4 regions of the Micromonospora sp. NPDC093277 genome follow, and region 1 is predicted to be linked to each of the others. Evidence: riboswitches for the same ligand, from Rfam matches in the RefSeq annotation. Region 1 holds a riboswitch; each other region holds the start of a gene.
What was found. Region 1 has a riboswitch for cyclic di-AMP ahead of ACIRG9_RS18995 (C39 family peptidase). Riboswitches for the same ligand answer to the same signal wherever they lie in the genome.

Region 1 (7,516 bases):
AGCTGGTCGCTCTCCTGCGAGTTGGCGTTCTATCTGTGCCTGCCGTTCGTGCTGCCCGCGGTGCGCCGGGCCCGCCCCGTCCTGCTCTGGGCGGTGGTGGTAGCCGCGCCGCTGCTGATCGTCGCCCTCTGGCCCGGCCAGCTCCTGGTGCCCGAGGAGAACCGGTGGTGGTTCACCCAGGTCTTCCCGGTGATGCGGTCGCTGGAGTTCTGGATGGGCGTGGCCGCGGCCGAGCTGATGCGCCGGGGACGCTGGCGGGGGCCGGGGCTCGGGGTGGCCAGCCTGATGTTCGTCGCCACCTGGCTGGTCGCCGCGTACTGGATCCGGGCGGAACTCTGGGCGGCCTTGCTCGCGGTGGCGTACCTGCTGGTCATCACCGCGGCGGCGGACGCCGACGTGCGCGGCCGGCCTACCCCGTGGCGGTCCCGCCCGATGGTCTGGCTTGGCGAGGTCTCGTTCGCCTTCTACCTGGTGCACGTCCTGTTGATGCAGACCGTGCTGCGCCTCACCGGGTACTGGCATGTGGGGCTGCGCGGCTGGTGGGGGCCGCTCGCGGTGGTCGGCTTCCTGCTGGCCAACCTGCCGCTCGCCGCCGCCCTGCATCGCTGGGTGGAGACGCCGATGATGCGCCGGCTGGGTCCGTCCCGCCGGCCCCGCCCGCCGGCCACCTCCGCCGGGCCGGACACGGTCCGCGTCCCGCGGCCCCGTTCGGTCGAGTACGCCACGCAGCGCGACCCGGGCTGAGCCGCGCGCATCGTGCCCCGGCGCTTCGCACGGTGGCCGTCCACCCTGCTCAGTGCCCGGATCCGGGCCGGTGCGACACGCCCGGCGGCGGTGCGGTGCGGCGGTATCGGCGGTAGGTTGGGGCCGTGCTTCCGATCGCGCTCACCTGTCCCCTGTGGTGGGTGGCGCGCTGGATGGCCCGCATGCTGGCCAGCCTGGCTGTGTTGGTTGCCTGCTCGCTCGGTGCCACCGCGTTGCCCCTCGGCCCGGCCGCGACCGCGCAGGCGGCCCCCCGGTTCGCTGCGAGCCCTGCCGAGAGCCTGACCCTGCGGGTCGGCGCCGCCGTCTTCGCGGCCCGGAGCGGGCCGGGAGCAGCCATCGCCGACCGGCCCGGCGTCGCCGACCCGGCTGGCACCACTGATCGGGCCGGCACCATCAATCGGGCGCGTGCCGTCGGTTGGGCCGGCAGCACCGATCAGGCTGGTGCCGTCGAGCGGGCCGGCAGCGTCGAGCGGGCCGGCAGTGGCGAGGGGCCGGTCGGCCCGGTCGGTGTGGCCGACCCGGCGGCGTCGCGTCGGGCGGTCGTGGCCGTGCCGGGCGACCGGCAGCGCGTCCTGGTCGGGCTGGTCCCGGCGACCGTCGGCTCCCGGGCCCCGCCCGTCAGCTGACGAGCCGCGGGCCGCGGCCCGCCTCGCCGTCCGACCGAACCTCACCCCGCATCCGCCCGACGGCGGCGCGGCGGCGCCCGTACCCGGTCGCGCCCCGCCCGCGGGCCAGTGCGGACCTCCTCGTCACGTCGTTTCCGTGAGGTGCCGACCATGCAGCAGACCGTTCTCCACCACTTCCTCAGCAAGGTTCCCGAGGCCGCCGCCATCTGGTCGGGCCTGCTCGTGTTCGCCCTGGGCCTGCTGGCCGCGCTGGTCGCCCGGCCCGAGCGGGACGTTCCGGCGGATGTTGCGCCTGATCCGGCGGCTGAGGAGGCGGCCCGCCGCGCCGACCTGCGCCGGTACGCCGACGAGGTGGCGGTGGCAGCCGCCGGGGCCGCGCAGACCGCTCGCCGGCGCCGCGAGCGGTGGCTGACCGCCCAGGCGGCGGCCGACCGGGCCTGGCGGGCGTACGACGCGGCCGAGACGAGCGCCCGGCGGCTCGCCGGTGCCGCCGTGCTGCCTGAGCCGCGTACCCTCCGCACGCCGGCCGAGTACGCGGCCCGGGAACGGTGGCTGCACCATGCCGCGATGGCGGCGCACTGGCACGGCGACCTGTCGGCCCGCCAACTCGCTGACGTGCTGGCCCATCGCAACGGGTGGGATCCGCGCCGGCACCCGGCCGAGCAGGAGATCGTTCTGGCCCGGGTGGTACGCGACCGCCGGCGGGCCGGCTGGCGGGCTGCCGCCGAGGGGGAGCAGCGGGCCTGGCGCGACGCCGCGCTGGCCGCCGAGTCGGCCCGCGCCCTGGCCGTGGAGGCGTTCGCCGCCGCCGAGGCGCTGCACACCGGCGCGGCCCCGATACGCCGTACCGAGGCGGTGGCGACGGCCCGCGCTGCGGTGCCGGCCGGCCGTAGCGCGCGCTTTCGTCCGGCACGGGTCGGATGAATCGTTACCAACTTCGGTGAGCCGCGTCACTGGCTGCCCGGAAACGGTCATCCGGATCAGTGTGGGCGATCGACTCCCGCAATTCCAGGTTGATCGTCCACCCGGTGTCCGATTCTTGCCTGACAGTTCCGCGATAACTGCTTGTCCCATTGAGTTACGTCAGTTGCGGGCTGTTCCGGTCGGCGCCGGTAATTCCGATGTTTAAGCAGGTCGGAGTGGTTGGCAGGAGGAGAACCCACCGGTAGTGTCGGCGCGTCCGGTGCGGTTACCGATCGCAGGTGGCGACGCCGCGCCGACCCGCTTAATCGTGATCTTTCACGAACCGGGGACCCAGTGCAACACCGGGGTGAATCCGCGAGCTGCGGCCCGCGGTAGGGCGTTCTTCCCGCCCGAATCCGTCAGCTAACCCGGTAGGCGGCCACGGAAGGAGTCACATCCTCGTGCCAACCTCCCCCCGATCTTCCCCCCGCCTCCACGGCGCCGCGGTGCCCTCGCTCGCCTGACCGGCGACCGAGCTTCCGGCAACCCGCTCCCGCAGCCCGGTTCACCGGGCGCTCCCTTTCCCGTGGCCACCCCGCCCGGCAACGCGCGTGACCCTGTCCGCGCGTCGGGCCGGCGTGCGCCGCTCAGGCCCTCGTGGAGGAACACACGTGAAGCACCACCTGAAGCGACAGCTGCGGCGCCTCGCGACCGAGCGCCCGTACCAGATCGTCGCCGGCTCGGCCGCGGCCCTCGTGCTCGCCGGCGGCGCCAGCGCCGCGCTGGCCAGCGCCGACGCGGCGCCCGCCCCCCAGGAGCACACCGCCGCCGTCGCCGAGCTGGCCCCCCGCCTCGGCGAGGTCGCCAGCCGCAGCGAGGCGCGCCTCGCCGCCCCGTCGCCGTCCGACTCGCCGAGCGCGTCACCGTCCGGCTCGCCGAGCGCGTCGGCGTCGCCGAGCAAGGCCAAGGCGGACCCGGACGTGACCCGTACGGCCAAGCCGAAGCCGAAGGCGCCGGTGACCAAGGTCCTCGACTACGACTACCAGGCGCAGACCGCCTACTGGAACTGTGGCCCGGCCGCGGTGCGCAACGCGCTGAGCGCGAGCGGCGTCGAGACCACCCAGGACGCGATGGCCGTGCCGCTGAACGCCGGCATGAACGGCACCAACTCGGCCGAGGACACCACCCGCGGGCTGAACAAGATGGTCAAGGGCAGCCCGTACCGGACCCACATGATCCCCGGTCAGGCCGCGACCCCGGCCCAGATGGACCAGCTCCAGGCGGACCTGGTCAACGCGGTCACCGACGGCCGTGGCGTGGTGGTCAACATCGCCGGCTCCGCCACCGACACCAACGGCGGCTGGCACTCGTTCCCCGGCGGTCACTACATCGCGGTGGTCGGCTACAAGGACGACGGCCGGATCGCCCGGATCGCCGACTCGGCGAACCCGGCGCTGCCCGAGTACTGGATCAGCACCATCGACCTGGCGAACTGGGCCGCCACCCGCGGCTACTCGTCCTGATCGCATCCCTCCCCCCTGTCGGGCACCGGCTCATGTGAGCCGGTGCCCGACCTCGTATGCGCGGTGTCTCGCGTGGGTGGCCGGTCCGATGCGACACTTCGCCGTATGGCCGACGAGACGGGTAGCCGCCATCTACTGCTGCTGCACGGACTGGGCGCCACCGGCGAGGTGTGGCTGCCCTGGGCGCCGCTGCTGGAACACCGGTGGGCGGGGCGCTGGCTGGCCCCCGACCTGGCCGGCCACGGCTGGTCGCCGCCGCTGCCGGCGTACTCCTTCGAGGCCCTGGCGGACCGGTTGGTGACGGGGCTCGGCCCGGTCGCCGACCGGCTCGGCGCCGACGACCGGCTGGTCGTGCTCGGGCACTCGCTCGGCGGGGTGGTGGCGCTGGCGCTCGCCGCGCGGATGCGGCGGCTGCCGATCGACGCGGTGATCGGGCTCGGCATCAAGGTCGCCTGGTCCCCGGCCGAGCTCGACAAGGCCCGCGAGCTGGCCGAGCGGCCGGTGACCTGGTTCTCCAGCCGGGACGAGGCGGCCCGCCGCTATCTGCGGGTCGCCGGACTGGCGGGGCTCTTCGCCCCCGACCATCCGGTGGTGGACGCCGGGCTGCGCCGCGAGGACGGCCGTTGGCGGCTGGCCATGGATCCGGCCGCGTTCGCGGTGGGGGAGCCGCGGCTGCCCGCCCTGCTCGCCGCGACCGACGTGCCGGTGCTGCTGGCCCGGGGTGAGCAGGACCCGATGGTGACCGACGCGCAGCTCAAGGAACTGGGCGTGCCGGTGGTGACCCTGTCGGGGCTCGGCCACAGCGCGCACGTCGAGGACCCCGCCGTCGTCCTCGACCTGCTCGCGCCGTACGCGACGCCCGACGGGCCGTGATGTCGTCGTCCCGCGGACGGGGCGACGACATCACGGCCGAGGGTTGCCGTCAGTACGTGCAGCCGGTGGCGGGCAGGGCGGATGGGGCGGGTGGTGTGACGCCGTCGTAGAGGGCCAGCAGCATGTTCTGCGGGCAGCGGTTGGCGCCGTTGACCCTGACCTCCAGGTGCAGGTGCGGGCCGGTCACGTTGCCGGTGGCCCCGGTGTAGCCGAGGACCTGGCCGGCGCTGACCCGGGCACCGGCGCCGACCGAGCGCGAATTCAGGTGGCAGTAGAGGTAGTAGGCGCCGTCGTCGGCGGTGATGCCGATGCCGAGACCGCAGTTGCCGCCCACGTGCCCGACCGTGCCGGAGGTGATCGCGTACGCGGTCGTGCCGGTCACGGTGGGCAGGTCGATCGCCGGGTAGTCGTGGTGCGGGTCGTCGTACTCGCTGCGAGGCAGCACCGACTTGCCGATGATCAGGCGATAGTTGCCGGTGCCGCCGCCGCTGCCGCCGACCAGGTACTGCCAGGTCGCCGGCCCGACGATGCCGTCGACGGCGAGCCCGTTGCGCGACTGGAACGACTGCACCGCCGAGGTTGTGGCCGGACCCCAGGCACCGTCCACGGACAGGCCGTAGCCGTACTTGTTGAGTGAGGTCTGCAGCGCGCGGACCGCGTCGTTGTTGGCGCCGGCGTTCAGGGTGACCACCAGCTTGCCCCAGGTCTGTGGCCCGATGACGCCGTCGGCGCCGAGGCCGTTGGCCGACTGGAAGGACTTCGCCACCGAGGTGGTGCCGGGGCCGTACTGGCCGTCGACCGTGAGGCTGTAGCCGCGGTGGCGGAGCAGGTACTGGGCGGTGGTGACGTTGGCGCCGGTCGAGCCGTTGCCCAGCGTGGGCCAGGCCGGCGCTGCCGCCTGGGCGGCGGTCGGACCGGTCAGTGCGGCCATCACGGCGAGCGCGAGCGCGCCGAGCCAGAGCGCGAGTCGACGAAGGAAGGTTGGCATACGTGCTCCTGTGGACGAAGAGTGGCGGCGTGCGGCGGACCGCGTCGCCGGGAGGGGCCGGCGACGTCTCGCCGGTGGGCTGCCCGCGAGCAAGTATGATGATGATGTTGAATATTTACAATGGTGATTGGATAGCGGGTGATCTTCCGCACACGCAAGACCGCCCCGCCGGGGGTGGCGGGGCGGTCAGGAGGTGAGAGTGGCTCAGGCGGTGGGAGAGAACGGCGAGCCGTCCGGCGCGGCCGCTCCGGCGCCGCGCGGGGCCAGCGGGGTCCAGCCCGGTTCGAGCTGCCGGCGGGCGGCGTCAAGGAACGCCTCGGCGTACGCCTCGGCGGGGAAGTCGCCCAGGTAGCGGGTGCGGGTGGCCCAGCGAGCCGCCGCCTTCGGGTCGGTGTCGAGCAGCTCGGTCAGCACCCCGTCCACGTTGGACATATCCCGGCGCAGCACGTAACCCGAGCCGGCGAGGGGGAACCGCCCGACGAAGTCCTCGCCGTCAGCGCCCATGTCGGTGACGGCATAAGGCTTGCCCGAGTAGAGCCAGTCGGAGATGACCCCGGAGACGTCCGAGACCAGCGCGTCGGCGCGGTTGACGCAATCGGTCAAAGTCAGCTCCCGGGTGGCCGCCGCGCCCCACAGGTGGGTCCGGCCGGTCGTCGCCTTGTCCGCGGCGAGCAGCTCGGTGAGCCGGGCCAGCTGCCGCGCCGAGGCCGGGTTCTGCGCGGTGTACGGGTGGTGCCGAAGGATCACCGTGGCACCCCGGTCCAGTAGCCGGCGGAGCATCGTCTCGGCCACCGGCAGCGAGCAGTAGTTTGCGTCGGCGTGGTGCCCCGTCCAGGTGGGGGTGTAGAGCACGGTCGGCTGCGCCAGGCCGGTGGTCGGCTCCCGGCGTACCTCGATCGCCTCCACCTGGGGCCGGCCGACCACCACGAACTTCTCGGCGGGGATCTCCACGCCGGCCCGGGCGTACCGGTCGATCGCCGCCTGGCCGGCCACGAAGATCTTGTCGAAGATCGCCGAGACCGGGTTGGCGCTCGGCGCCTTGTCGCTGTCGCCGTGGTGCAGCTGCACGTGGGTGAGGTGCGCGAAGCGGATGCAGTGACTGTTCTTCGCGCCGTGGTTGACGTAGAACGCCGCCCGCAGGCTGGGGACCAGCGCCTCGTCCATGGCCTGCAGCGTCGGGCAGAAGACCACCGGTGCGCGGGTCGCGGCGGCGACGGCGGGCAGGAACTCCGGCTCGCGCAGCAGGACCAGGAACGGCCGGCCGATCCGTTCCAGGTACGGCAGCCACATGGTGACCTGGTACTCCGACCCGGGCGGGGCGGAGAAGTAGAGCACGAACTCGGGCTGGTGCCGGCGTAGCGCCCGGCCCACCGGGCCGCCCCCGGCCGGCGGCCGGAACCGCCGCCGCGCCAGGTCGAGCCCGACCGCGCCGCAGCCCGCGCCGACCAGCAGGGTGGCGGCCAGCGCCACCCAGCCGGGCAGGGCGAGGCCGGCGGCCACCGCCACCAGGGCGAGCAGCACCAGCAGCGCGTCACCGAGCCGGCCGGCGACCAGCGGGGCCCACGAGCGGACCGGAAGGTTGGCCGCGCGGATCTCCAGGGCGCCGGCGTCGCGCAGCGGCCCCACCAGCAGCACCAGGCCGAGCAACACCAGCGCGGTGGCGGCCAGCGCCGGGTCGAAGCCGGCGTCGAGCCGGCGGGCGTACCCGACCAGGATCCCGGCGGCCACGAGCACCGACTCGGCGACGCCGTCGGCGGTGGGTCGCACCCGGCGTTCCCACGCGGCGGCGGCCAGGGCGGCGACCGCGATCGCCAGCCCCCAACCGGTCGCCCCGGTGA
Region 2 (7,516 bases), on a different contig from region 1:
CCTCCGCCGGGTGCCGGAAGTGGCCGCTCGGGTTGATCGTGTACTCGTTGCGCCGCCCGACCCGGGTGCGACGCAGGTAACCACCGGCTTCCAGGTCGGCGACGATCGCCTGGGCGGCCCGCTCGGTCACCCCCACCTCGTCGGCCACGTCCCGCAGCCGGGCGGTCGGGTTGCGCGCGATGGCCAGCAGCACGTGCCCGTGGTTGGTGAGGAAGGTCCAGTTACGGCCGCTCCCGTTCTCGCTCGCTGTCGTCGCCATGATGGTCATGGTATGACCCCGCTCGGGGCGTTCCGGCTCCTGCCCCGACCCCCCTCCGGTTGCCGTCAGGTCAAGCGCCCGCAAACACATGAAATCTGTATCACGTAAATCTTGACGTATCTTCGCTGAGGGTGTGACGTTGGTTCTTGCGGCCGTCTCCGCCGCCGACCGGGTCGACCAGGTCGTATCGCGCGAGGACGAGGTGACTGCCATGACGCCGAACACACCCGAACAGGCGCTCGCCGAGCTGTACGCCGGCAACGCCCGCTTCGTCACCGGTGTGCCTCGCCATCCGAACCAGGACGCCGGTCACCGGGCCGCCGTCGCCGACGGCCAGCACCCCTTCGCGGTGATCGTCGGCTGCTCCGACTCCCGCCTCGCCGCCGAGATCATCTTCGACCGCGGCCTCGGTGACCTCTTCGTGGTGCGGACCGCCGGCCACACCGTCGGACCCGAGGTGCTCGGCAGCGTCGAGTACGCGATCACCGTGCTCGGCGTACCGCTGGTCGTGGTGCTCGGCCACGACTCCTGCGGGGCGGTGCAGGCCGCCCGCGACGCGGTCACCACCGGTACCTCACCGGCCGGGCACCTCGGTGCGGTGGTCGAGGCCGTCGTGCCCAGCCTGCGCCAGGCCGCCCGCCAGGGCATCGAGGACGTGGACGGGATCGTCGACATCCACATCGCGCAGACCCTGGAGGCGCTGCTGGCCCGGTCCGCCGTGATCGCCGAACTGGTGGCCGCCGGCCGGTGCGGGGTGGTCGGCATGTCGTACCGGCTCAGCGCGGGCGAGGTGCGGACGGTGGCCGAGGTGCCGCCAGGCACCCCGACCACCGTGGGGACGCTCCAGGGCCCAGCCGGGAGCGACCAGGGCACGCCCTAGAGCAGCGACATGTGGACGTGGTCGGTGTGGTTGGAGGGCCCGCTGTAGGACTTCCAACCGGTCGCCGGGAACCAGATCTGCCGGTTCCAGATCACGTAGTAGATGCCCAGCCGGTCGGCGTTGCGGATGAGGAAGGCGGCGACGTTGTTGCCGTACATCCGGGTGTCGTTGTTGTGCCAGGGCGCGAAGCCGCTGTTCTGCAACGACCAGTCGCAGGCCCGACCCTTCGGGTGCTCCCACGGCCCGCCGGAGCGGTAGCAGCCGGCGAAGCGGGTGAAGCCGGCTCGCCGGACCTCCTTGTAGGCGTGCAGGGTGCGCGGCGTGATGCAGCCCGAGGTGGTGGGATCGTTCTCGCTGCACGACTCGGACTTCCAGTCACCGTCGGCGGTGCGACCGGGCCCGATCCGGGCGACCGGCGAGGTGGCCGAGACCAGACCGCCGGTGAATCCCCGCCCGCCGACCAGCGCCAACGCCTTCTCCGCCGCGACCTTCTCCCGCGCCATCGCGTTCTTCTGCTTCTCCTGCTCGCGTACCTCGGCCTCGACCGCGAGCTTGGCCTGCTCCGCCCGGGTCTTCGCCGCGTTGACCGCCGCGAGCCGCTGCGCGTGGACCATGTTCAGCTCGTCCAGGGCGGCGGCGCGCTGGACGAACGAGTCGGGCGTGTTGCTCTCCAGCAACATGGCCATCACGCCGAGCCGGCCGGTGCGGTACGACTGTGCGGCGATCTGGCTGACCTGCGGGCGCAGCGCGTCGAGTTCGGCCTGCGCGGCGCGTACCTCGCCGGCCAGCTGGCGTTGGCGCTGCTGCGACTTGTCGAGCTTCGCCTTGGCCTGCAGGTACGCGCGGTTCGTGGCGTTGAGGACGTCCGTGATGAGCGGAGGATCGTCGTCCTCCTCGTGCCCCGACGGGGTGGGGTTGGTGGGCGCCGCCATGGCCGGGGTCGGCCCGGCGACGACGGCGAACGCGGCGAGTACGGCCACCACGGGTGTCAACCAGCGGCGCAGGGGTGCCGTCACAGTGTTCCCTTCCGTAGACCGCCGACCGGGTTAGCTGCCGGGTTCGGGGCGGAAGTGGCCCCTACCGCTGGTCGCGGATTCACCCCTCGTACCTGGTTCCCCGGCTCGCCGTCGAGCGATTGGGCGGCGGCACCGCAGGCGCCGTAGCGCGCCTTCGGCGGTGACCGGCAGCGAGGTTACCTGAGAGTCCCCACGGCGATCTACGTCCGGAAGCCGACTAATAGTGCGATTTCGTCGTTGCCCTGCGTGACCGCCGTCGCCTTTGGAACCGACGGTCACGCTACGGAGTTTCACCATGCGACCTCCGTGCTCCCCTGCGGCCCGCGCCGCCGCGCGGCCGCCCCGCCGAGCGCCTCCAGAGCATTGTCCCGTTCCGCCGGTGGCCGAGCGGCGGGGGGCACCGGCGGCTCGCCGTCCGACCCGGCGCGCCGCCCGGCGGCGGTGACCACCGCGGCCAGCCCGGTGGTCAGCGGTACGGCGGCGACCAGGCCGAGCGTGGCCACGATGCTGCGGACGATCTCCTGGGCCAGGAACTCGCTGGTCAGGATCTGACTCAGCGGGCGGGAGTCGGCGACGAGCAGGAGCAGCAGCGGCAGCGACGCGCCCGCGTACGCCAGCACGATCGTGTTGACCGTGGAGGCGATGTGGGCGCGACCCACCCGGGTGGCCGCCCGGTAGAGCTGGATCCGGGACAGCCCCGGATTCGCGTACGCCAGCTCGGTGACCGTGGCGGCCTGGGTGACGGTGACGTCGTCCAGCACGCCGAGCGAGCCGATGATGATGCCGGCCAGGAGCAGCCCGTGCAGGTCGACGTCGTTCTGGAACATCAACAGGGTGGTGGCGTCCTCACTGCCGAACCCGGTCAGATGGGTGGCCGCGGTGGCCAGCGCGCCGAGGACGCCGGTCAGTACCAGGCTGCCCAGGGTGCCGAGCACCGCCACCGAGGTCTGCGCGGTGATCCCGTGGGTCAGGTAGAGCACCACGAACATGATCAGCGCGGACCCGACGATCGCCACCAGCAGCGGCGGCTGGCCGGCGCTGATCCCGGGCAGGATGAAACCGAGCAGGACGGCGAAGCTCGCCACCAGGCCGCCCAGTGCGGCCAGCCCGCGCCAGCGGCCGAACGCGACGATGGCGACGGCGAACAGCGCGGCGAGCCAGGCCAGTGGCGCGCCGCGCTGGTGTTCGGCGATCTGGTAGCTCTTCGCCGCCGGGTCGGCCGGGTCCGTCAGCTCGACCAGCACGACCGCGTCACCCACCTCGACCCGGGGCGCGCCGGGTCCGGCCGGGACGGGCACCTCGACCTGTCGCCCGGCGTCCGGGCCCTGCTCGGCGGTGACGGTGACGGTCCCGCAGGGGCCGGTGGATCCGCCCGGGGCGCCCTCCGGCGTCTCCGGCGCCGGTGGGCAGGGCTCGGTCACCACCCGGGTCACCGTGCCGTGGTAGCGGGGCACGTCCGGGCCGCCCGCCGGCTCCCGGCCGGTGTCCCGTGGCCAGAGCACGAGCGCGGCGACCACGGTGATCACGAAGAGCGGCACCACCGTCGCGACGAGGATCCGTCGTACGCCCGGCGGGGCGGACGGCGCGGGACGGGTGTGGTCGGCGCCCATGACGAGACTCCCAACGATTCACGGCGGCAAGCGTGTCGCCGGGCCGGTCGGGTCCACCGGCCGGCGGAGGCGCGCCGGGGCGGCGCCAGCGGGTTGTCGCCGGGAATGGTAGCCAGTCCGCCCCGGGGCTACCGGCTCAGCCGCGCTTCATGAGCCGGCCGACGGCGGCCATCATCTCGGTGGCCATCTCGTCGGCGCGACCCTCGGCGGCACCCTCCCGCATGCAGTGCCGGGCGTGCCCGTCGAGCAGGCCGAGGCCGACCTTGTCCAGGGCGGCCTGGATGGCGGAGATCTGGGTCAGCACGTCGATGCAGTAGCGGTCGTCCTCGACCATCTTCTCGATGCCGCGAACCTGGCCCTCGATGCGGCGGAGCCGCGCGAGCAGCTGGTCCTTGCTGGCGGTGTAGCCCCGGGTCGGGGTCGTCGGTGCGGTCATGAAGTCGAGGATAGCTTACCCCTCCGGGGTATGTTATGTTCCTTCCCGTGGCCGATACCCCCACGGGGTAGCGGTAACGAGTCAAGTGGCAGACGTCTCGCTTCCAATTACCCCTAGGGGGTATAAGGTCGGAGGCGGTGGGAAAGGAGATTAGCCATGGTCACCAACACGTACCAGGTGCAGGGCATGACCTGCGGGCACTGCGTCAACTCGGTCAGCACCGAGGTGGGCGCGATCCCGGGCGTCAGCGACGTCCAGGTCGACCTGGCTTCCGGCCAGGTCACCGTCACCAGTGAGAGCCAGTTGGACACGGACACCGTCCGCGCCGCCGTGGACGAGGCCGGATACGACCTCGTCGGGGCGTGACGGGTCCGCCGGACCCGAAGGAACCGAGGTAACACCATGAACACGGCGACGAAGCTGAGCGGCTTCACCCTCGGCCTCGCGGCGGTGTTCGGCACGGCGTACGGGGTCGGCCAGCTGACCGGCCCCGTCACCCCGGCCGCCGAGACCCGCCACGACAACACCGAAACCGGCCACACCGGCGGCGGCAACGAAGCCGGCCACACCGGCGCCGACCACACGGCCGGCGCCACCGACCACCTGCCCGGCGGGCTGCTCGTCTCCGACCGCGGCTACACCCTGCAACCGGTGACCGCCCCCGCCGGCGAGTTCGCCTTCCGGATCACCGGGCCCGACGGTCAGCCGGTCACCCGCTACGACGTGGCGCACGACAAGCGCATGCACCTGATCGTCGCCCGCCGCGACCTCTCCGGCTTCCGGCACGTCCACCCGGAGCTGGCCACCGACGGCACCTGGCGGGTCGCCTCGCCGCTCGCCGGCCCCGGCGTCTGGCGGGCGTTCGCCGACTTCACCCCGACCGGCGGCGAGCCCCTCACGCTCGGGGTCGACGTCACCGTCCCCGGCGAGCTGGTCGAGCGCCCACTGCCCACGCCCGTCACCAGCACCACCGTCGACGGCTACACCGTCATCCTGAGCGGGGCCCCGCAGCCCGGCCGCACCAGCCAGCTCACCCTGACCATCAGCCGGGACGGGAAACCGGTCACCGACCTGCAGCCCTACCTCGGGGCGTACGGGCACCTGGTGGCGCTGCGACAGGGCGACCTGGCGTACCTGCACGTGCACCCGGAGGGCGCGCCCGGCGACGGGCGGACCCCGGCCGGGCCGGCGGTCAGCTTCGCCGCCGAGGTGCCCACGGCCGGGACGTACCGCCTGTTCCTGGACTTCCGGCACGGCGACGCGGTGCACACCGCGGAGTTCACCGTCTTGGCCGGCGACCAGGCCGCTCCGGCGCCGCAGGCGCCGGCCACCACCGCACCGACCCCGGACGCCGGGCACGGCGTCCCCGGTCACGGGCACAATTGACCGGAGGTGCCGCGATGACATCGACCGCCAAAAGCCCGCGCACGGGCTCCGCGCCCCTGCCGGTCGCGCCGAACCTGATCGAACTCGCGATCGGCGGCATGACCTGCGCCTCCTGCGCCGCCCGGATCGAGAAGAAGCTCAACCGGATGGACGGCGTCGAGGCAACGGTCAACTACGCCACCGAGAAGGCCACCGTCCGGTACGCCGACGAGGTCACCCCGGACGACCTGATCGCCACCGTGGAGAAGACCGGCTACACGGCCGCCGTGCCGCCACCGCCCGCGCAGGCCGCCGCCGAGGCGACCGCCGAGCCGCTGGACGAGCTGCGCGGGCTGCGTACCCGGCTGTGGGTGTCGGTGGCGCTGGCCGTGCCGGTGATCCTGCTGGCCATGGTGCCGGCCTGGCAGTTCGACTACTGGCAGTGGCTGTCGCTGACCCTGGCCGCCCCGGTGGTCGTCTACGGCGGGCTGCCGTTCCACCGGGCCGCCTGGATCAACCTGCGGCACGGCGCGGCGACGATGGACACCCTGGTGTCGCTCGGCACCCTCGCCGCGTTCGGCTGGTCGCTCTGGGCGCTCTTCCTCGGCGACGCCGGGATGCCCGGGATGACCCACCCGTTCCGCTTCGACATCACCCGCACCGACGGCGCGGGCAACATCTACCTGGAGGCGGCGGCCGGCGTCACCGTCTTCATCCTGGCCGGCCGCTACTTCGAGGCCCGTGCCAAGCGCACCGCGGGCGCCGCCCTGCGAGCCCTGCTCGAACTCGGCGCCAAGGACGTCGCGGTGCTGCGCGGCGACCAGGAGACCCGGATCCCGGTGGACCAGCTCGTCGTCGGGGACCGGTTCGTGGTCCGCCCCGGGGAGAAGGTCGCCACCGACGGCGTGGTCGAGGACGGCACCTCGGCGGTCGACGCCAGCATGCTCACCGGCGAGTCGGTGCCGGTCGAGGTCGGCCCCGGCGACACCGTGGTCGGCGCGACCGTCAACGCCGGCGGCCGGCTGGTGGTCCGGGCCACCCGGATCGGTGGCGACACCCAGCTCGCCCAGATGGCGAAGCTGGTGGAACAGGCGCAGACCGGCAAGGCAGCCGTGCAGCGGCTCGCCGACCGGATCTCCGGGGTCTTCGTGCCGATCGTGATCGCGCTGGCCGCCGGCACGCTGGGCTGGTGGCTCGGCACCGGGGCCGGTACGACCGCGGCCTTCACCGCGGCGGTGGCCGTGCTGATCATCGCCTGCCCGTGCGCCCTCGGGCTGGCCACGCCGACCGCGCTGCTGGTCGGCACCGGGCGGGGCGCCCAGCTCGGCATCCTGATCAAGGGGCCGGAGGTGCTGGAGTCCACCCGCCAGGTCGACACCGTGGTGCTGGACAAGACCGGCACGGTGACCACCGGACGGATGACCCTGGTCGACGTGCTCCCCGCCGCCGGTCAGGACGCCGACGAGCTGCTGCGGCTGGCCGGCGCGCTGGAGGCCGCCTCCGAGCACCCGATCGCCCGGGCGGTCGCCGACGGCGCGGCGCAGGCCGGCCCGGTGCCGGCGGTCACCGGTTTCGCCAACGTCGAAGGGCTCGGCGTGACCGGCTCGGTCGACGGCCGGGACGTGGTGGTCGGGCGGCTTCGGCTGCTGCGGGAGCGGGGCCTCGACGTACCCGAGGAGGTCGTGCGGGCCGCGACCGAGGCGGAGGCCGCCGGCCGGACGGCGATCCTCGCCGGCTGGGACGGGCGGGCCCGGGGCGTGCTCGCGGTGGCCGACGCGGTGAAGCCGACCAGCCGGGCCGCCATCGCGGGACTGCGCGAGCTGGGGCTCACCCCGGTGCTGCTCACCGGCGACAACGCCACGGTCGCCCGGGCGGTGGCCGCCGAGGTCGGCATCGACCAGGTGATCGCCGAGGTGCTGCCGGCCGACAAGGTCGACGCGGTACGCCGGC
Region 3 (7,516 bases), on a different contig from region 1:
CCGCTCGGTCGGTTTCGGCAACTCGTGGACCGCGGCGACCGGCATCCCGGCCAACGCCACCGTCGAGTCCGACCGGGTCAACCCGAACAAGTTCTACGGAGTCAGCAACGGGAAGTTCTACGTCAGCACCAACGGCGGGGCCGGCTTCACCGCCAGCGCCGCCACCGGTCTGCCGACCACCGGCGTCAAGTTCAAGGCGCTGACCGGCACGGAGGGCGACATCTGGCTGGCCGGCGAGGGTGGGCTCTGGCACTCCACCAACTCGGGGACCAGCTTCACCAAGGTCACCGGCGTGAGCACCTCGATAAACGTCGGCTTCGGCAAGGCGGCACCCGGCCAGACGTACCCGGCGCTCTTCGTCATCGGCACTGTCGACGGCCAGCACGGCGTCTACCGCTCCGACAACTCCGGCGGAAGCTGGGTGCGGATCAACGACGACCAGCACCAGTACGGCAACGCCGGCGAGGCGCTGACCGGGGACCCACGCGTCTACGGCCGGGTCTACCTCGGCACCAACGGCCGGGGCATCCTGGTGGCGGACCGGCTCGGCGGCACCCCGCCGCCGACCACCGCTCCGCCGACGACCGCGCCGCCGACGACCGCGCCCCCGACCACCGCGCCTCCGACGACCGCGCCGCCGACCACCCGTCCGCCGACGAGCGCGCCGCCGAGCACCCCGCCACCGAGCACGCCGAATCCGGCCGGCGGCTGCGGAGCGACCTACCAGGTGACCAATTCGTGGGAGGGCGGCTTCCAGGCCGAGGTGACGGTCCGTAACAACATGGGCTCGGCGATCAACGGCTGGTCGGTGAGCTGGAACTTCGCCAACGGGCAGCAGCTCAGCCAGCTCTGGAGCGGCACGTACACCCAGAACGGCAGCCTCGTGGTGGTCCGGGACGCGGGCTACAACGGCCCGCTCGGCGTCGGCGGCACCACCACCTTCGGCTTCCTCGCCAGTTGGAGCGGGACGAACTCGGTGCCCGCGCTCACCTGCACCACCCGCTGACCTGTCCACGCGGTGGCCGTCCCGTCCTGGCGGGGCGGCCAGCCGCCGCGTTCAAGCCGGAAGCCGGGGCGCCGGGCGGTGGCATACCGGTGAGCAGCGTGGTCCTGCTGCTCACCGCCGGCAGCGGTGGTCCGGCTCTCCGGGTGGTGGTCGTCTCCGGGCCCAACCTGGCGCCTGAGAGCGCCGCCGAGCAGCGGTTGCGGGTCAGCCGTCCCGGTCAGTCCTCCGGGTCGGCCGGGGGTCCAGCGGGTCCGCGTCCAGGAACTCGATCTCCTCGACGCCGGGCACGCTGCTCCCGGCGGCCCGGGCGGCCGTACCGGCGGCCCAGCCCATCGCGGCGCCGACCAGTGCGGCGCTGACCAGCATCGCCCACGGCAGGCCCGGCCGGCGGCCGGCGAGCGCGTCGAAGGCGAGGATGGCTCGGCGGCGGGCCTCGCCGGCGGCGGAGCCGACCAGGTCGGTGGCGTCGTCGGCCAGACCCGACCCGTTGCGACGGGCGGAGCGGGCAACGCCGCGGACACCGTCCCCGGCGGAGCCGGCGGCGTCGCGCATGTGCCGCCACGCCTGGTCCGCGATCCGCTCGGGCCTGCCGCGGCGGTCCAGCAGGGTCGTTCCGAACATGGTGTTACCTCCTCGGGGCGGAGTCCGGCGGCCACTTCGGACTCCGGCGGGTCATCCGGCGGGTGACGTTTCACTCATCCGGGCAGTGCCCCGCCCGCGGTCGCCCCAAACCATCCCAGGTCAGGCGCGGTCGATGGGGCGGGACGGGACGAACGCGGGCGAACGCGCCGGGCCCGGGTGCGAGGCGGACGGGGCCCCGGGCGGCTACCCTGGGCGGCGAATCGGCCGGCCCTGGTCGGTCGTTGGACGAAGTGAACCCGTCGTCCGGAAGAAACAGGAACCGAAGGATCCGGATTGGGATGCCCAGGTGTGCCCAGTCCGCGAATTGCCCATCCCGAGGGGTGGCGACCGAGGCCATCGGAGGAATACTCTCGGTCGCGGCCCGCGTACTGATGAGGCGCCCGTACGGGCGAGTGGAGGTGCTCGCGTGAGCCTGTCGATCGTGCAGTCGATGTTGCCGGGTGGTGTTATCCAGATCGCGCCGCGAGGCGAGATCGACGTCGACACCGCGTACGAGGTGCGGGAAGCGATCGCCGAGGTGCTCGCGAAGGGCCGTCCGTCCCGGATCGAGCTGAACATGCGGCTGGTCACCTTCATCGACTCTGTCGGCATCAGCGCCATGGTGGCCGGTTTCCAGACCGCCGAGGTCAGCGGCGTGAAGCTGGTGGTCACCGAGCCGAGCCGGTTCGTGCACCGGCAACTCTGGGTCACCGGCCTGCTGGGTCTCTTCGGCGCACCCGAGCCGTACTTCGCCGGCAGCACCCCTCAGGTGCTGCCCGGCGCCTGAGCTGGCCGGGCTCCGTACCGCCCCGTTGCCAGCCGGCCCCGGTTACGGGACGATCATGCGGACGCCGACGGCAAGGGGGTACGGCGTGCTCAGCAGCGACACTTTCAGCTACACCGTGCAGGCCCGCTGTGCCCGGGCGGATGCGGTCGCCCTGCTCAGCGACCTGAGCCGTCAGGGTGAACTGCATCCGCTGATCGTCCGGGTCCGCCAACTGCCGCCCCGGCCCGGCGCGCTGGCCAGCTACGCGATCACCGACCGGCTGGAACTGGGGCCGCTGCACTTCCCGGTCACCTACCAGGCGGACGTGCTGGTCGCCACCGAGGACGAGGTGGTGACGGTGGCTCGCCAGCAGCCCGCCACTACGGTCCGTAACCACACCCGGCTCCGGGACGAGCCAGGTGGCGTGGTGCGCATCGACGTCGAGATCACCCTCTCCGCCCCGGCACCGCTGTTCGGGTACGCCTTCCGGCAGGCCCGGGCGGCCCATCTCGGCCTCGCCAGCCGGCTCGGCGCCACCCTGGAGGGGCAGGCGGGCTGACTCAGGGCCGGGCTGCCTGGGCGGGTGGGCGCAGCCGGCCCCACGGCTTGTAGGTGGACAGCACGGTCATGATGATCAACAGGGTGCTGGACACCGTCGGAGGGATGATCAGGTCCAGCCGGTCCCGGGTGGCGAGGTCCGCCCCCAGTTCGCCGAGCCGGCGCACCGTCGGGGCGAGCAGCAGGAACACCAACCCCAGCATCGCCGTGGTGATCGCGAACTTCACCAGCACCCAGCGCCAACGCAGCAGGCCCCATGGGGTGAGCAGCGCGCTGGCCAGCCCGATCAGCCAGACCAGCACGCTCAGCGGGGCGAAGAGCCAGGTGACCAGCAGGCCCGCGGCCGGGTAGACCACCTCGGGGTCGGCCCCGCGTAGTCCGGCCACGCCCAGGGCGAGCAGCACCAGGTCGGCGCCGAGCCAGCCGAGCGAGGTGACCAGGTGCAGGGTGAGCAGGGCCTTGCGTCCGGGGGGAGAGAGTCGGCTCATGCCCCCGATGCTCGGCCGTCGCCGGCCCGGTGTCGTGGGGCGCGCAGCGACATCCGGCGTACGTCGGTGGGCGTAGGTGGCCCGCCCGGCGGCGGGCCACCTAGCGGCTCAGTAGACCGAGAGGTGTACGTGGTTTGTGTGGTCGCTGGACGGATCGCCGTTGCCGCCGCTGTACGCCTTCCACCCGCTGCTGGGCAGCCAGATCTGCTTGAACCAGATCACGTAGAGCACGGCGAGCGGGTCGGCGTTGCGGATGAAGTACGCCGCCAGGTTGTTGCCGTACGTCTTGTCGCCGCCGCTGGCCACCCCGCCGAAGCCGTCTTTCTGTGCGGCGAAGTCGCAGGCCCGGCCCTTGGGGTGCTCGCCGGAGCCACTGGGCCGGTAGCAGGAGACGTACCGGGTGAACCCGGCCGCCTTGGCCTGCTGTAGCGCGTGCAGCATGCGCGGCGTGATGCAGCCGTCGGCCGGGGTCGGGTCGTTGACGCTGCACGACTCCGCGGGCCAGGAGCCGTCGGCGTTGCGCGGGGCCGGCGTGGCGTTGGCGCGGGACGTGCCCTGCACGCTGCCGCCGCTGGCGGTGGTGGTCGCGGCGGCCTTCTTGTTGGCCACCTCCAGCGCGTGTTCCGCCTGTTCCTTGCGCTTGGCCATCACCGTGACCTGCCGGCGCTGCTCCAGGATCTCACCGTTCAGCGCCGTCTGGGTACGGGTGGCCTGGTCCCGGGTGTCGATCAGGTCGCGCAGCACCCGGTCCTCGTGCGCGGCGACCTGTTGCAGTGTGGCGGCGCGGTCCATGAAGCCCTGTGGGCTGCTGCTGTCGAGCAGCGCCGCGGCGGTGCCGAGCCGCCCGGCCCGGTACGCGAACCCGGCGATCTCGCCGACCTTGGCGTCGCGTACGGCCAGCTCCGCGTTGATCGTCTTCAGTTCGGCGGTGAGCTGCTGCTGCCGTTTCACCGACTGGTTCAGCGCCGCCCGAGCGTCCAGCCAGCCCTTGCCGGCCGCGTCGAGTTGGGCGCGTAGCTCCGCGGTGCCGCCCTCGTCGTCGCCGGGCGCGGCGGCGAGCAGGCCGGTCGGGGCGGCCGAGGCGGGGTGGACCGGTGCGGTCGCGAGGCCGAGGGCGAGAGCCCCGACGAGCAGGGCCGCCAACCGGGTGACCGTCCGTCGTGCAGGTGGCATTCCAGGTGTCCTTCCGTCAACGCCGACCGGGTTAGCTGACGGGTTCGGGACGGAAGATCCCTACCGCTGACGCGGATGCACCCCAGGAAGATGGTTCCCCGGCTCGCCGAGCTGCGGCGATTAGGCGACAGCCGCCGTCGGCGACGCGCTGCGCCGCCGGTGGGGGCCGCGACCGAGCCTACCGGCCGGGCCCCTCCAGTCGAGGGTTAGGAATCGGATGAAAGCCGGCATGAATGCACAATAGCCACTTGGATTTAAGTTTGCCCTAATTACCACTCGACTGGTCCACACTCTCCGGCCGACGCCCCGGGCTCGATCTGCAACGTGGCGTGATCGATCCGGAAGTCGCCGTGCAGGGCGGCCCGGGCGGCGGCCAGCACCTCGCCGACCTCGGCGTCCGGGGCCGTGGTCAGGTGCGCCGACGCCACGTCCATCCCGGAGGTGAGGGTCCAGACGTGCAGGTCGTGGACCTCGGCGACGCCGGGCACCGCGGCCAGCCGGTCGCGCACGGCGGTCACCTGGAGGTGCTCCGGGGCGGCCTGCACCAGGATGCGGACCGCGGCCCGGCCGAGCCGCCAGGTCCGCGGCAGGATGAACAGCCCGATCGCGACGGCGACCAGCGGGTCGGCCCACCACCAGTCGGTGAACGTGATGACCAGCGCGGCGGCGATCACCCCGAGCGAGCCCAGCAGGTCGCCGAGCACCTCCAGGTAGGCCCCGCGCAGGTTGATGCTCTCCTGCGCGCCGGCCCGCAGCAGCGCGAACGCGGCGATGTTGGCGAGCAGGCCGAGCGACGCCACGGCCAGCATCGGCCCGGCGAGCACCTCCGGCGGCTCGCCGAACCGGCGTACCGCCTCGACGAGCACGTAGGCGGCGACCGCGCCGAGCAGGACCGCGTTGGCGAGCGCGGCCAGGACCTCCAGCCGGTAGAGCCCGAAGGTGCGCTGCGGATCGGTGTTGGCTCGCCGGGTGGCGGTGATCGCGGCGAGCGCCATGCCGATGCCGAGCACGTCGGTGAACATGTGCCCGGCGTCCGAGAGCAGGGCCAGCGAGCCGGTGGCGAACGCGGCCACCGCCTCGACCAGCATAAGGGCGGTGAGCAGCCCGAACGCGGCCCAGAGTCGACCCTGGTGGCGGTGTGCGGCGTTGGTGACCGCGCCGCTGTGGTCATGACCTGCGCCCACGCCCACACCCTTTCGTCCCGCGCCCCGCCCGGGCCCAATCTATGCTCACATCGCTATGTATGCAAGTGAAGGCTGAGGGGGGTGGGCCAGCTCAGGCGCCCGCCGCGAACGCGGGCTGTGGTCAGTCCACCGGGTCGAGGGTGGTGAGGCGCTGGGTGGCCCGGGACAGCGCCACGTAGAGCGTCCGCACGCCCGACCCGGGATCGGCCCGGATCTCGCTCGGCGCCACCAGCACCACCCCGTCGTACTCCATGCCCTTGGCCTGGAGGCTGGTCACCACCTGGAGCCGGCCGCCGCCCAGGTCGCCCAGCCAGCCGGCGACCTCGTCCCGGCGCGGCACCGGCGTGATCACGCCGACCGTGCCCTCGACCTCGGCCAGCAGCGCGTCGGCCGCCGCGACGGTCGCGGCGGGCAGTTCCGCGGCGGGCACGGTCCGCTCGATCGGGGGTACCCCGGTGGAGCGCACCGCAGTCGGCAGCGCCAGGTCCGGGTAGCGCCGGCGGATCTCCGTCGCCGCCACCGCGAAGATCTCGGCCGAGTTGCGGTAGTTGGTGGTCAGCTCGTACCGCTGCCGGCGCCGCCGACCCAGTGCCTGATCCCGGGCCCGGGTCAGCTCCTCCGGGTCGCCGGTCCAGGCGGTCTGCGCCGGGTCGCCCACCACCGTCCAGGAGGCCAGCCGGCCGCGCCGGCCGATCATCCGCCACTGCATGGGCGAGACGTCCTGTGCCTCGTCGACCACCACGTGGGCGTAGTCGCGGTAGTCCTCCGGCCGTTCCCGGGCGGCGGCCCGGGCCGCCCGCTGCCGGTCGGCGAACGTGCTCAGCTCGCGGACGCCCCCGGCGAGCTGGAACGGGTCGCGCTTCGGCCGCGCCCGCTGCACCGGCTTGCCGAGCAGCGCGTCCAGCTCGTCCAGCAGCGCGATGTCGGCGATGGTCAGCCCCTCCGCGTCCAGCGTCCGGTACGCCTCGGTCAGCAGCCGGATCTCGCCGGCCGCGAGCACGCCGCCCGCGTACCGGCGCAGCCGTTCGGGGCGGGCCAGCCAGCCGAGCACGTGCCGCGGGTGCAACCGGGGCCACCAGGCCTTGAGGAACTCCCGGAACTCCGGCCGGTCGATGATCTCGTCCTCGAACGCGGGCTGCTCCGGCAACCCGCCGATCCGCAGCCTGCGGGCCTGCGCGTACAGGGCGGCGAGGACGGCGTCGAAGCCGACCCGGCGTACCTCGTTGCGGCGCGCGCCGCGGGACAGCGCGCGGTCCCGGACCGCGTCCAGCTCGGCCCGGTCCAGCCGGAGCAGCTCGCCCCGGTAGAGCAGGCGTAGCTCGGTGGGGGAGTCCGGCACCGCGTCCCGGACGGCGCGCTCCAGCACCCGGCGCATCCGCAGCGACCCCTTCACCGCCGCCACCTCCGGCGGGTCGGTACGGGTAGCCGACATGCCCGGAAAGAGCGAGCCGAGCGAGTGCAGGGTGGCGGTCTCCTCGCCGAGCGAGGGCAGCACCGAGGCGATGTACTCGACGAACACGCCGGACGGGCCGACCACCAGGATGCCGCCGCCGGCGTACCGGGCCCGGTCGGAGTAGAGCAGGTACGCGGCCCGGTGCAGCGCCACCGCGGTCTTGCCGGTGCCCGGGCCGCCGGAGACGATCGTGACCCCCGAGCCGGGGGAGCGGATCGCCTCGTCCTGCTCCCGCTGGATGGTGGCGACGATGTCCCGCATGCCCCG
Region 4 (7,516 bases), on a different contig from region 1:
CACGTCCGCGACCTGACGCTCCTGCCCTCGCCGGCGGATATCCGTTGGCGCTCATCGCAGGCCTGAGTCACCATCCCGACGTGACCGACCACGAGGAGTTGCCCCTCGCCGACAAGCTGGCGCTCGGAAAGCTGTCCTACCTGCGGCAACGCTCGCTCGGCGGCACCCGCTACCGGGCCACCGGACAGCTCTGGCTCCAGGTGACACCTCGTTACCTGCACTGGAGCCGGCCCTCGGTGTTCGATCTGCACCTGGAGTCGATCCGGCAGCGCCTCGTCGCCTTCGAGCAACTCGCCAAACGCCGCGACCCCGGTGCCGGCGACGCCTGGCAGGCCGTGGTCGCGGCCGTGGATCTGCTGCTCGCCGACGCCCGCCAGCGCGTCGGGCACCGCATCCGCCCAAGGCGGACCTGACCGCCCTGGCGGTGGCAAACGATTGAGGCCCGGCCAGGAAACATGCGATCGACAAGGCGGTGAAGGCGGCCCGGCGCAAGCCGGGCAAGCGCAATCCGAGGCGGGCCGCCGAGGGTGGCGGGCCGGCTGCCGAGGCCAGCTAGGGCCTGTCTCAAGGCTTATTTGATCTCGTGGCAAGATCGCCGGATGCTGCGACTCACCGATTTCATCATCGACTGCCCGGACACGATGGAGCTGGCAGCCTTCTATTCAGAGGTGACGGGTCGCCCGGTCAAGGAGGGCAGTCACGGCAACTGGGCCGGTATCCGGTTTGGCGAGATCGAGCTGGCCTTCATCCGGGTGGAGGACTACCGCGCCCCGCAGTGGCCCGACAGCGAGCATCCCAAGCAGTTCCATCTCGACTTCGAAGTTGACGACATCGAGGCCGAACAGAGCCGCGTCCTGGCCCTCGGCGCGACGCTACAGCAGGATTCCGTCGGCCCCAACGGCTACGGCTGGCGCGTCTACACCGACCCCGTCGGCCACCCGTTCTGCCTCTGCCGCAACAAGGGTGTCACCTGGACCGACCAGGGCCTCATCTGGCCCAAGAGCGAGTAATGGCCCGCTGATGGCCCACGGCCTGTTTCAGCTCCGCTGACAACGCGAAAGCCCTGGTTGGGACTCTCGTCCGGACCAGGGCTTTCGCGAGTTGGAGCGGGTGACGGGAATCGAACCCGCACTGTCAGCTTGGGAAGCTGATGTTCTGCCATTGAACTACACCCGCAGGCGGCACCACTGTACCTGAGGTCACCGCCGTCGTGCACCCAGGTACCCCCGGCGCGCCTCCCACCCCCCGCGAGATCACCTCGACGCGATCTTGGAACCATAGCGATCCGTCGATCGGGCAAGAAGTTTCACTGTCGCAACATATGAGCGTTTTCAAATTTATCGATGGACTGTAACGTCGGCTCCACGTTCTCAACCACGGCGTGACACACCCCCTGTCGCGCCGCCAGAAAGAGGTGGGCCCATGGGACTCCGTCCCAACCTGCTGACCCGGCGTACCGCCGGTGTCGCGTCGACGACCCTCGCGCTGCTGCTCAGCACCGCCGCGGTGGGTGTCGTCCCGGCCGCTTCGGCCTTCTCCGCCGCCCCGGCGGGCGGCTGCGTCGAGCCGGCCGACGTCCACCCGGACGCCCGGGTGAAGGCCGGAGCGCACGCCAAGCACGACCCGAACGAGTTGACCGCCTCGCAGGTGCGGGAGCGGGAGGCGGATCTCGACGCCGCCCTGGCCGAGCGGTCCAGGCTCCGCGTCGACGCCGCAGCCGCGCCCCTGGCGACCGTGACCATCCCGGTCGTCGTCCACGTCATCCAGCGGGACAGCACGCGGGCTGGCGGCAACATTCCCGACTCGATGATCAATCAGCAGATCAGCGTGCTGAACCAGGCCTACAGCGGGGGCACCGGCGGCGCCGCGACCGCCTTCGCGTTCCAGCTCCAGAAGATCAACCGGGTCACCAACCCGTCCTGGTACCCGATCGTCTCGGGCTCCTCGGCCGAGCGGTCCATGAAGACCACGCTGCGGGAGGGCGGCAAGAACACCCTGAACATGTACCTGGGCGAGCTGAGCGACAACCTGCTCGGCTGGGCGACCTTCCCGAAGAAGACACTGGACAAGATGGACGGCGTGGTCGCGCTGAGCGAGTCGCTGCCGGGTGGCACCGCCACCAACTACAACCAGGGCGACACGGGCACCCACGAGATCGGCCACTGGCTGAACCTCTACCACACCTTCCAGGGCGGCTGCACCGGCCAGGGCGACCAGGTCAGCGACACCCCGGCTGAGGCCTCCCCTGCCTACCAGTGCCCGACCGGGCGGGACACCTGCACCGCTCCCGGCGCGGACCCGATCCACAACTTCATGGACTACACCTACGACTCGTGCATGTCCGAGTTCACCCCCGGGCAGGCCAGCCGAATGCTGACCGCGTGGGAGGCCTACCGCGCGGCGTAGCAACCGCAGCACGGCGAACGGTGCCGGTCCCGTTCGACGACGGGGCCGGCACCGCGCTGTCGCGGGGCTCAGGCGGCCGGGCGGCGGGTGTCGAAGCCGTGGCGGCCGCGCCGGGCCTCGGGCGGCGCGACGTCGGAGCGCCGCGTCGGGCCGGTCGCTCGCGGGTCGAGCCAGACCCGCACCTGCGGCCGGCCCGCGCCGAGCTGGGCCGCCTGGTCACGCCGGGTCAGCATCGCCACGTCGACGGTGAACTCGAACAGCCGCCAGTCGACCTGCGGGGCGGCCCGGCCGAGGGCGGCCACCCGGGCCACGGTGGCCGGCTCGGTCACGGGCTCGGCCCGGCCGGCGACGTAGGCCTCGTCGTCGCGCTCCTCGGGCGGGAACGAGTGCAGCGCGTAGCGGCCGTCGCGTTCGAGGTCGCGGCGCTTGGGCGACTCGATGACGAAGCAGTAGAGCCCCTCGTCGGTGATGACCGGGGAGACCGGGTGGACCCGGGGGCCGCCGTCGGCGCGGACCGTGGCGAGGTAGCCGAAGCCCGGCCCGTACTGCTGCAGGAGAAGGCGGATCTCGTCGGCGAGTCGGGGCTCGTCGGCGGCGAATTCGGACCAGGAAGCCATGCGGACATTCTATCGAACAAGTGTACGAGTGCGCAGTCCGACACGCAGGTCACCCGTACCGGTCGCTATGGTGTTCCGATGCTGCTCTCCGACCGCGACCTGGCCTCCGAGATCGAAGCGGGCACGCTCGCGCTGGAGCCCTTCGAGCCCGCGCTGGTGCAGCCTTCCAGCATCGATGTACGCCTCGACCGGCTCTTCCGGGTCTTCAACAACCATCTCTACACCCACATCGACCCGGCCGTGCAGCAGGACGACCTGACCTCGTTGGTGGAGGTGCCCGAGGGCGAGCCGTTCGTGCTGCACCCGGGTGAGTTCGTGCTCGCCTCCACGCTTGAGGTGATCTCGCTCGGCGACCAGCTCGCCGGGCGGCTGGAGGGCAAGTCGAGCCTGGGCCGGCTGGGGCTGCTCACCCACTCGACCGCCGGCTTCATCGACCCGGGCTTCTCCGGGCACGTCACGTTGGAGCTCTCGAACGTGGCGAACCTGCCGATCACTCTCTGGCCGGGGATGAAGATCGGCCAGCTCTGCATCTTCCGGCTCTCGTCGCCGGCCGAGCACCCGTACGGTTCGGCGGTCTACGGTTCGCGCTACCAGGGGCAGCGCGGCCCGACGCCGAGCCGTTCCTGGCAGAACTGGCGCATCTGGTCGACCCGCTGACGGGTGTTGACAGGGGCCCCTTCCGCTACCTGAGGCGTTAAGAAGGGGCCCCTCCTTTCACATCAGCCGGGGCGGCCGTAGCTGTTGATCTGGCCGTCGTCGACGCGTTTCATCGTGATGGGTTTGCCCGACTGGGAGGCGTGCACCACCCAGCCGTCGCCGACGTACATCGCGACGTGGTGCAGGTCGCTGTAGTAGAAGACCAGGTCCCCTGCGCGCAGCTCGCTGCGGCTCACCCGCTTGGTGACGTCGTGCTGTTGCCGGGCGTTGTGCGGCATCGAGACGCCCGCCTTGGCCCAGGCTGCCATGGTGAGACCGGAGCAGTCGTAGTGGTCCGGGCCGGCGGCGCCCCAGACATAGATCTTGCCGATCTGGGCGCAGGCGAACTTGACCGCGACCCCGGCGGGGCCGCCCGGATAGCCGGCGGGGCAGGGCGCCGGGCGCAGCGGGCCGCCGCCGCCGTTGCCGTACACCTTGAGCCGCAGCTTCTCCAGCCGGACGATCTCGGCGTCGATCTGCTTCTTCCTGGCCGAGAGCTGGGCATCGGTACGAGCCAGTTGGGCGACCATGTCGTCCAGCGGCTTCTTCTTCGCGGCCAACTGATCGCGCAGGTCGGCCACGGCCTGCACCTGCTGCTGCTGGCGGTGCGCGAAGCGGTCGAGCAGTTCGAGGCTGTTGACGATCTCGCCCGGCGACCGGCTGCCCAGCAGCGCGTTGACCGTGGAGATGCCGTTGCCCTTGTACGCGTCGGCGGCGAGCCCACCGACCTGCCCGAGGGCCTCGTCGACCTGGGCCTGCAACGGGGCGATCTGTTTGGCCAGCGCGTTGGCCTGCTTGCGTTTGGCGGCGAGGTCCTCGCGGGTGGCGTTGACCTGCTCGATGATCGGTTCGAGCTTGTTCCAGTCGGCGTCGATCTGCCGCTCGATCTCGGTGACCGACGGGTCGGCGTGGGCCGCCGTGGCGCCGCCGGTCAGTACGACGGCGGTGCCGGCCAGGGCGGCAAGGGCGGTGGTTAAGCGGGACCAGCGGGTACGCGGCGCAGCCGTCGACCGGCCGACCGGCCGGACCGACGGTCGCCGCGGGGCATGGTGTGCCACCGGGCTCCGTACTCCTTCTTTCCTGACCGCCTACCGGGTTAGCTGACGGGTTCGGGCGGGAAGGGAGCCGCCCTACCGCACCACGGTGCGGATTCACCCCAGGTACCTGGGTCCCCGGCTCGCCCGGAGGCGACTCGGCGGTGTCCGACCGCCACCACCCGGGCTGGGCGGTGAACCTACCGGTCGACGACTGACCAGAGTAGAGATCGTCGTTACCATTCCGCAACCCGCGACGCCGTGACACTCCGTACTCAAATTCGCGGTCGCGGTCCGCGGGCATGAAGGTTTCTTTCGGGGTACATCGTTACCTGGAAAGGTATTGACCAGGAGGCATGCGCGGAGCGAGGGTGAGGACGCAGTGACCCCCATCCCGAACTGGAGGTTTGATGCACCTCTCAGCCCTAACGTCGCGCAGACGGGTATTGCTGGCCGCCACCGTCGCGGCAGCCACCGCTCTCGCGATCAGCGGCCCCAGCGCGGCGGCGCCCCTCACCGCCGGAACCACCGACAACCCGGACCGTCAACAGCAGTACGCCGCCGCGGCAGCGGAGTACGGCGTGCCGCAGAGCGTCCTGCTCGGCGTCTCCTACCTGGAGTCCCGCTGGGACACCCACGCGGGCCAGCCCAGCACCAGTGGCGGCTACGGCCCGATGCACCTGACCGACGCGGCCCAGGTCGCCTCGACGCCGTCCAGCGCCCACGTCGACGAGAACGAGGACCCGCGCGGCGACGAGTCCCGGCCGCTCGTTCTCGACCCGGCGATCGCGGCGCGGCCGAGCGGCGACGTACTGCCGCAGGCGTCGCTGCAGACCCTCGACGCCGCCGCCGACCTCACCGGCGAGTCGAAGGAGACGCTGCGTACCGACGCCGTCGCCAACATCCGGGGCGGTGCGGCGCTGCTCGCCTCGTACCAGCAGGAGCTGGGTGGGCCGGCCGGCGCCGGCAGCGACCCGGCGGCCTGGTACGGCGCGGTGGCCCGGTATTCCGGCGCGGACACCGAGGACGCCGCGGCGGCCTTCGCCGACGAGGTGTACGACCAGATCAGCCAGGGCGCCAGCCGGATCACCGACGACGGCCAGCAGGTGACCCTCGCCGCCGCGGCGGTGACGCCGGACCAGTCCGGGCTGCACAAGCTCGGGCTGCGTCGCGCCGAGCGGCCGGACGGCCTGGAGTGCCCGGTCCGCCTCGCCTGCGAGTGGATCCCCGCGCCCTACGGGAAGTACGGCCCGGGTTCCGGCGACTACGGCAACTACGACATCGGCAACCGGCCGGCACAGCAGAAGATCGAGTACATCATCATCCACGACACCGAGGGCTACTTCGGCCCGAGCGTGCAGCTCGTTCAGGACGTGACCTACCTGGGCTGGCACTACACGCTGCGTTCGGTGGACGGCTACGTCGCCCAGCACATCAAGGCCAAGGACGTGGGCTGGCACGCCGGCAACTGGTACGTCAACGCCAAGTCCATCGGCATCGAGCACGAGGGCTTCGCCGGCCACGGCACCTGGTACACCGAGGCGATGTACCGGACCTCCGCCAAGCTGGTCCGGCACCTGGCGCTGCGCTTCCAGATCCCGCTGGACCGGCAGCACATCCTGGGCCACGACAACGTTCCCGGCATCACCGCCGCGAACGTGGGCGGGATGCACTGGGATCCGGGACCGTACTGGGACTGGTCGCACTACTTCGACCTGATGAAGGCGCCGTTCAAGGGAACCGGGACCCCGAACACGGGCCTGGTCACCATCGACCCGGACTACGCCAGCAACCAGCCGGCCTTCACCGGTTGCAACCGGCAGCCCCCGGGCGTTCCGAACCCCCTGCCGCCGATCCAGCCCTGCCCGCTGCGCGGCTCCTCCTCGGTCATCCTGCGCACCGCTCCGAGCCCGACCGCGCCACTGGTCAACGACCTGGGGCTGCAGCCGAACGGCCAGCCGAACACCATGTACATCTCCGACCACGGCGCCCGCGCCTCGGCCGGTCAGACGTACGCTCTCGCCGATGTCCAGGGCGACTGGACGGCCATCTGGTACCTCGGCCAGAAGGCGTGGTTCCACAACCCGGCCGCGGCGCGGACGGCGAAGTGGGCGAACGGCTTCGTGGTGACCCCCAAGCCGGGCAAGGCCACCATCCCGGTGTACGGGCGCGCCTACCCCGAGCAGGCGGCGTACCCGTCAACCATCCCCTACCAGGCAATCTCGCCGCTGCAGTACACCTTCAAGGCGGGCCAGAAGTACGCGGTCGGCGGCGTGCTGCCGGGCGAGTACTACCGGGCCGTCTCGTTCGACGGCTCGGCGGCGGATGACCGGACGGTCGTCCGCGGCGCGAACCAGTACGTGCAGATCCAGTTCGGCCACCGCGTGATGTACGTCAACCTCGACGACGTACTGATCCAGCCAGGGGCGGTAGACGCACCCCGGTAACCCGAACGAGACGAAGGCCCCCGGTCCGCGGACCGGGGGCCTTCGTACTGGGCGAAGCAGCCGTCAGTAGGGCCGGCGGAAGCCTGCGACCGGCTGGTAGCTGATCTGGCTCACCTGGACCGGCTTTCCGGTCCGTGGGGCGTGCACCATCAGCCCGTCGCCGAGATAGAGCCCGACATGGTGCAGATCGCTGTAGAAGAAGACCAGGTCACCGGGGCGGGCATCGGCCCGGGACACGGCCTTGCCCTCCTTCCACTGCGCGCCGGTGAAGTGGGTGAGGGAGATACCCGCCGCCTTGTAGGCGTACTGGGTGAGG

Region 2: it holds a riboswitch for cyclic di-AMP, as region 1 does, so the genes downstream of both, ACIRG9_RS12390 (coiled-coil domain-containing protein) here and ACIRG9_RS18995 (C39 family peptidase) in region 1, are expected to answer to the same signal.
Region 3: it holds a riboswitch for cyclic di-AMP, as region 1 does, so the genes downstream of both, ACIRG9_RS08095 (coiled-coil domain-containing protein) here and ACIRG9_RS18995 (C39 family peptidase) in region 1, are expected to answer to the same signal.
Region 4: it holds a riboswitch for cyclic di-AMP, as region 1 does, so the genes downstream of both, ACIRG9_RS10330 (NlpC/P60 family protein) here and ACIRG9_RS18995 (C39 family peptidase) in region 1, are expected to answer to the same signal.

The regions. Positions count from the first base shown of each region.
Region 1 is NZ_JBIWJO010000008.1:38,794-46,309, forward strand. Features, by position in the region: gene ACIRG9_RS18980 (acyltransferase family protein) at 1-744, shown strand, start outside; gene ACIRG9_RS18985 (hypothetical protein) at 870-1,391, shown strand; gene ACIRG9_RS18990 (hypothetical protein) at 1,542-2,315, shown strand; cyclic di-AMP (ydaO/yuaA leader) riboswitch at 2,604-2,747, shown strand; gene ACIRG9_RS18995 (C39 family peptidase) at 2,966-3,817, shown strand; gene ACIRG9_RS19000 (alpha/beta fold hydrolase) at 3,923-4,690, shown strand; gene ACIRG9_RS19005 (peptidoglycan-binding protein) at 4,740-5,678, opposite strand; gene ACIRG9_RS19010 (CDP-glycerol glycerophosphotransferase family protein) at 5,883-7,516, opposite strand, start outside.
Region 2 is NZ_JBIWJO010000004.1:452,481-459,996, forward strand. Features, by position in the region: gene ACIRG9_RS12380 (helix-turn-helix transcriptional regulator) at 1-268, opposite strand, end outside; gene ACIRG9_RS12385 (carbonic anhydrase) at 471-1,139, shown strand; gene ACIRG9_RS12390 (coiled-coil domain-containing protein) at 1,136-2,155, opposite strand; cyclic di-AMP (ydaO/yuaA leader) riboswitch at 2,158-2,291, opposite strand; gene ACIRG9_RS12395 (YibE/F family protein) at 2,446-3,765, opposite strand; gene ACIRG9_RS12400 (metal-sensitive transcriptional regulator) at 3,902-4,201, opposite strand; gene ACIRG9_RS12405 (heavy-metal-associated domain-containing protein) at 4,358-4,567, shown strand; gene ACIRG9_RS12410 (hypothetical protein) at 4,604-5,587, shown strand; gene ACIRG9_RS12415 (heavy metal translocating P-type ATPase) at 5,602-7,516, shown strand, end outside.
Region 3 is NZ_JBIWJO010000003.1:24,415-31,930, forward strand. Features, by position in the region: gene ACIRG9_RS08070 (cellulose binding domain-containing protein) at 1-1,006, shown strand, start outside; gene ACIRG9_RS08075 (hypothetical protein) at 1,211-1,627, opposite strand; gene ACIRG9_RS08080 (STAS domain-containing protein) at 2,055-2,414, shown strand; gene ACIRG9_RS08085 (SRPBCC family protein) at 2,470-2,952, shown strand; gene ACIRG9_RS08090 (hypothetical protein) at 2,954-3,439, opposite strand; gene ACIRG9_RS08095 (coiled-coil domain-containing protein) at 3,548-4,612, opposite strand; cyclic di-AMP (ydaO/yuaA leader) riboswitch at 4,618-4,749, opposite strand; gene ACIRG9_RS08100 (cation diffusion facilitator family transporter) at 4,882-5,796, opposite strand; gene ACIRG9_RS08105 (HelD family protein) at 5,918-7,516, opposite strand, start outside.
Region 4 is NZ_JBIWJO010000004.1:23,312-30,827, reverse strand. Features, by position in the region: gene ACIRG9_RS10365 (GNAT family N-acetyltransferase) at 1-66, shown strand, start outside; gene ACIRG9_RS10360 (hypothetical protein) at 81-413, shown strand; gene ACIRG9_RS10355 (VOC family protein) at 600-1,010, shown strand; tRNA gene ACIRG9_RS10350 (tRNA-Gly) at 1,103-1,176, opposite strand; gene ACIRG9_RS10345 (zinc metalloprotease) at 1,423-2,406, shown strand; gene ACIRG9_RS10340 (pyridoxamine 5'-phosphate oxidase family protein) at 2,475-3,023, opposite strand; gene dcd (dCTP deaminase) at 3,102-3,680, shown strand; gene ACIRG9_RS10330 (NlpC/P60 family protein) at 3,743-4,777, opposite strand; cyclic di-AMP (ydaO/yuaA leader) riboswitch at 4,790-4,927, opposite strand; gene ACIRG9_RS10325 (N-acetylmuramoyl-L-alanine amidase) at 5,164-7,200, shown strand; gene ACIRG9_RS10320 (NlpC/P60 family protein) at 7,264-7,516, opposite strand, start outside.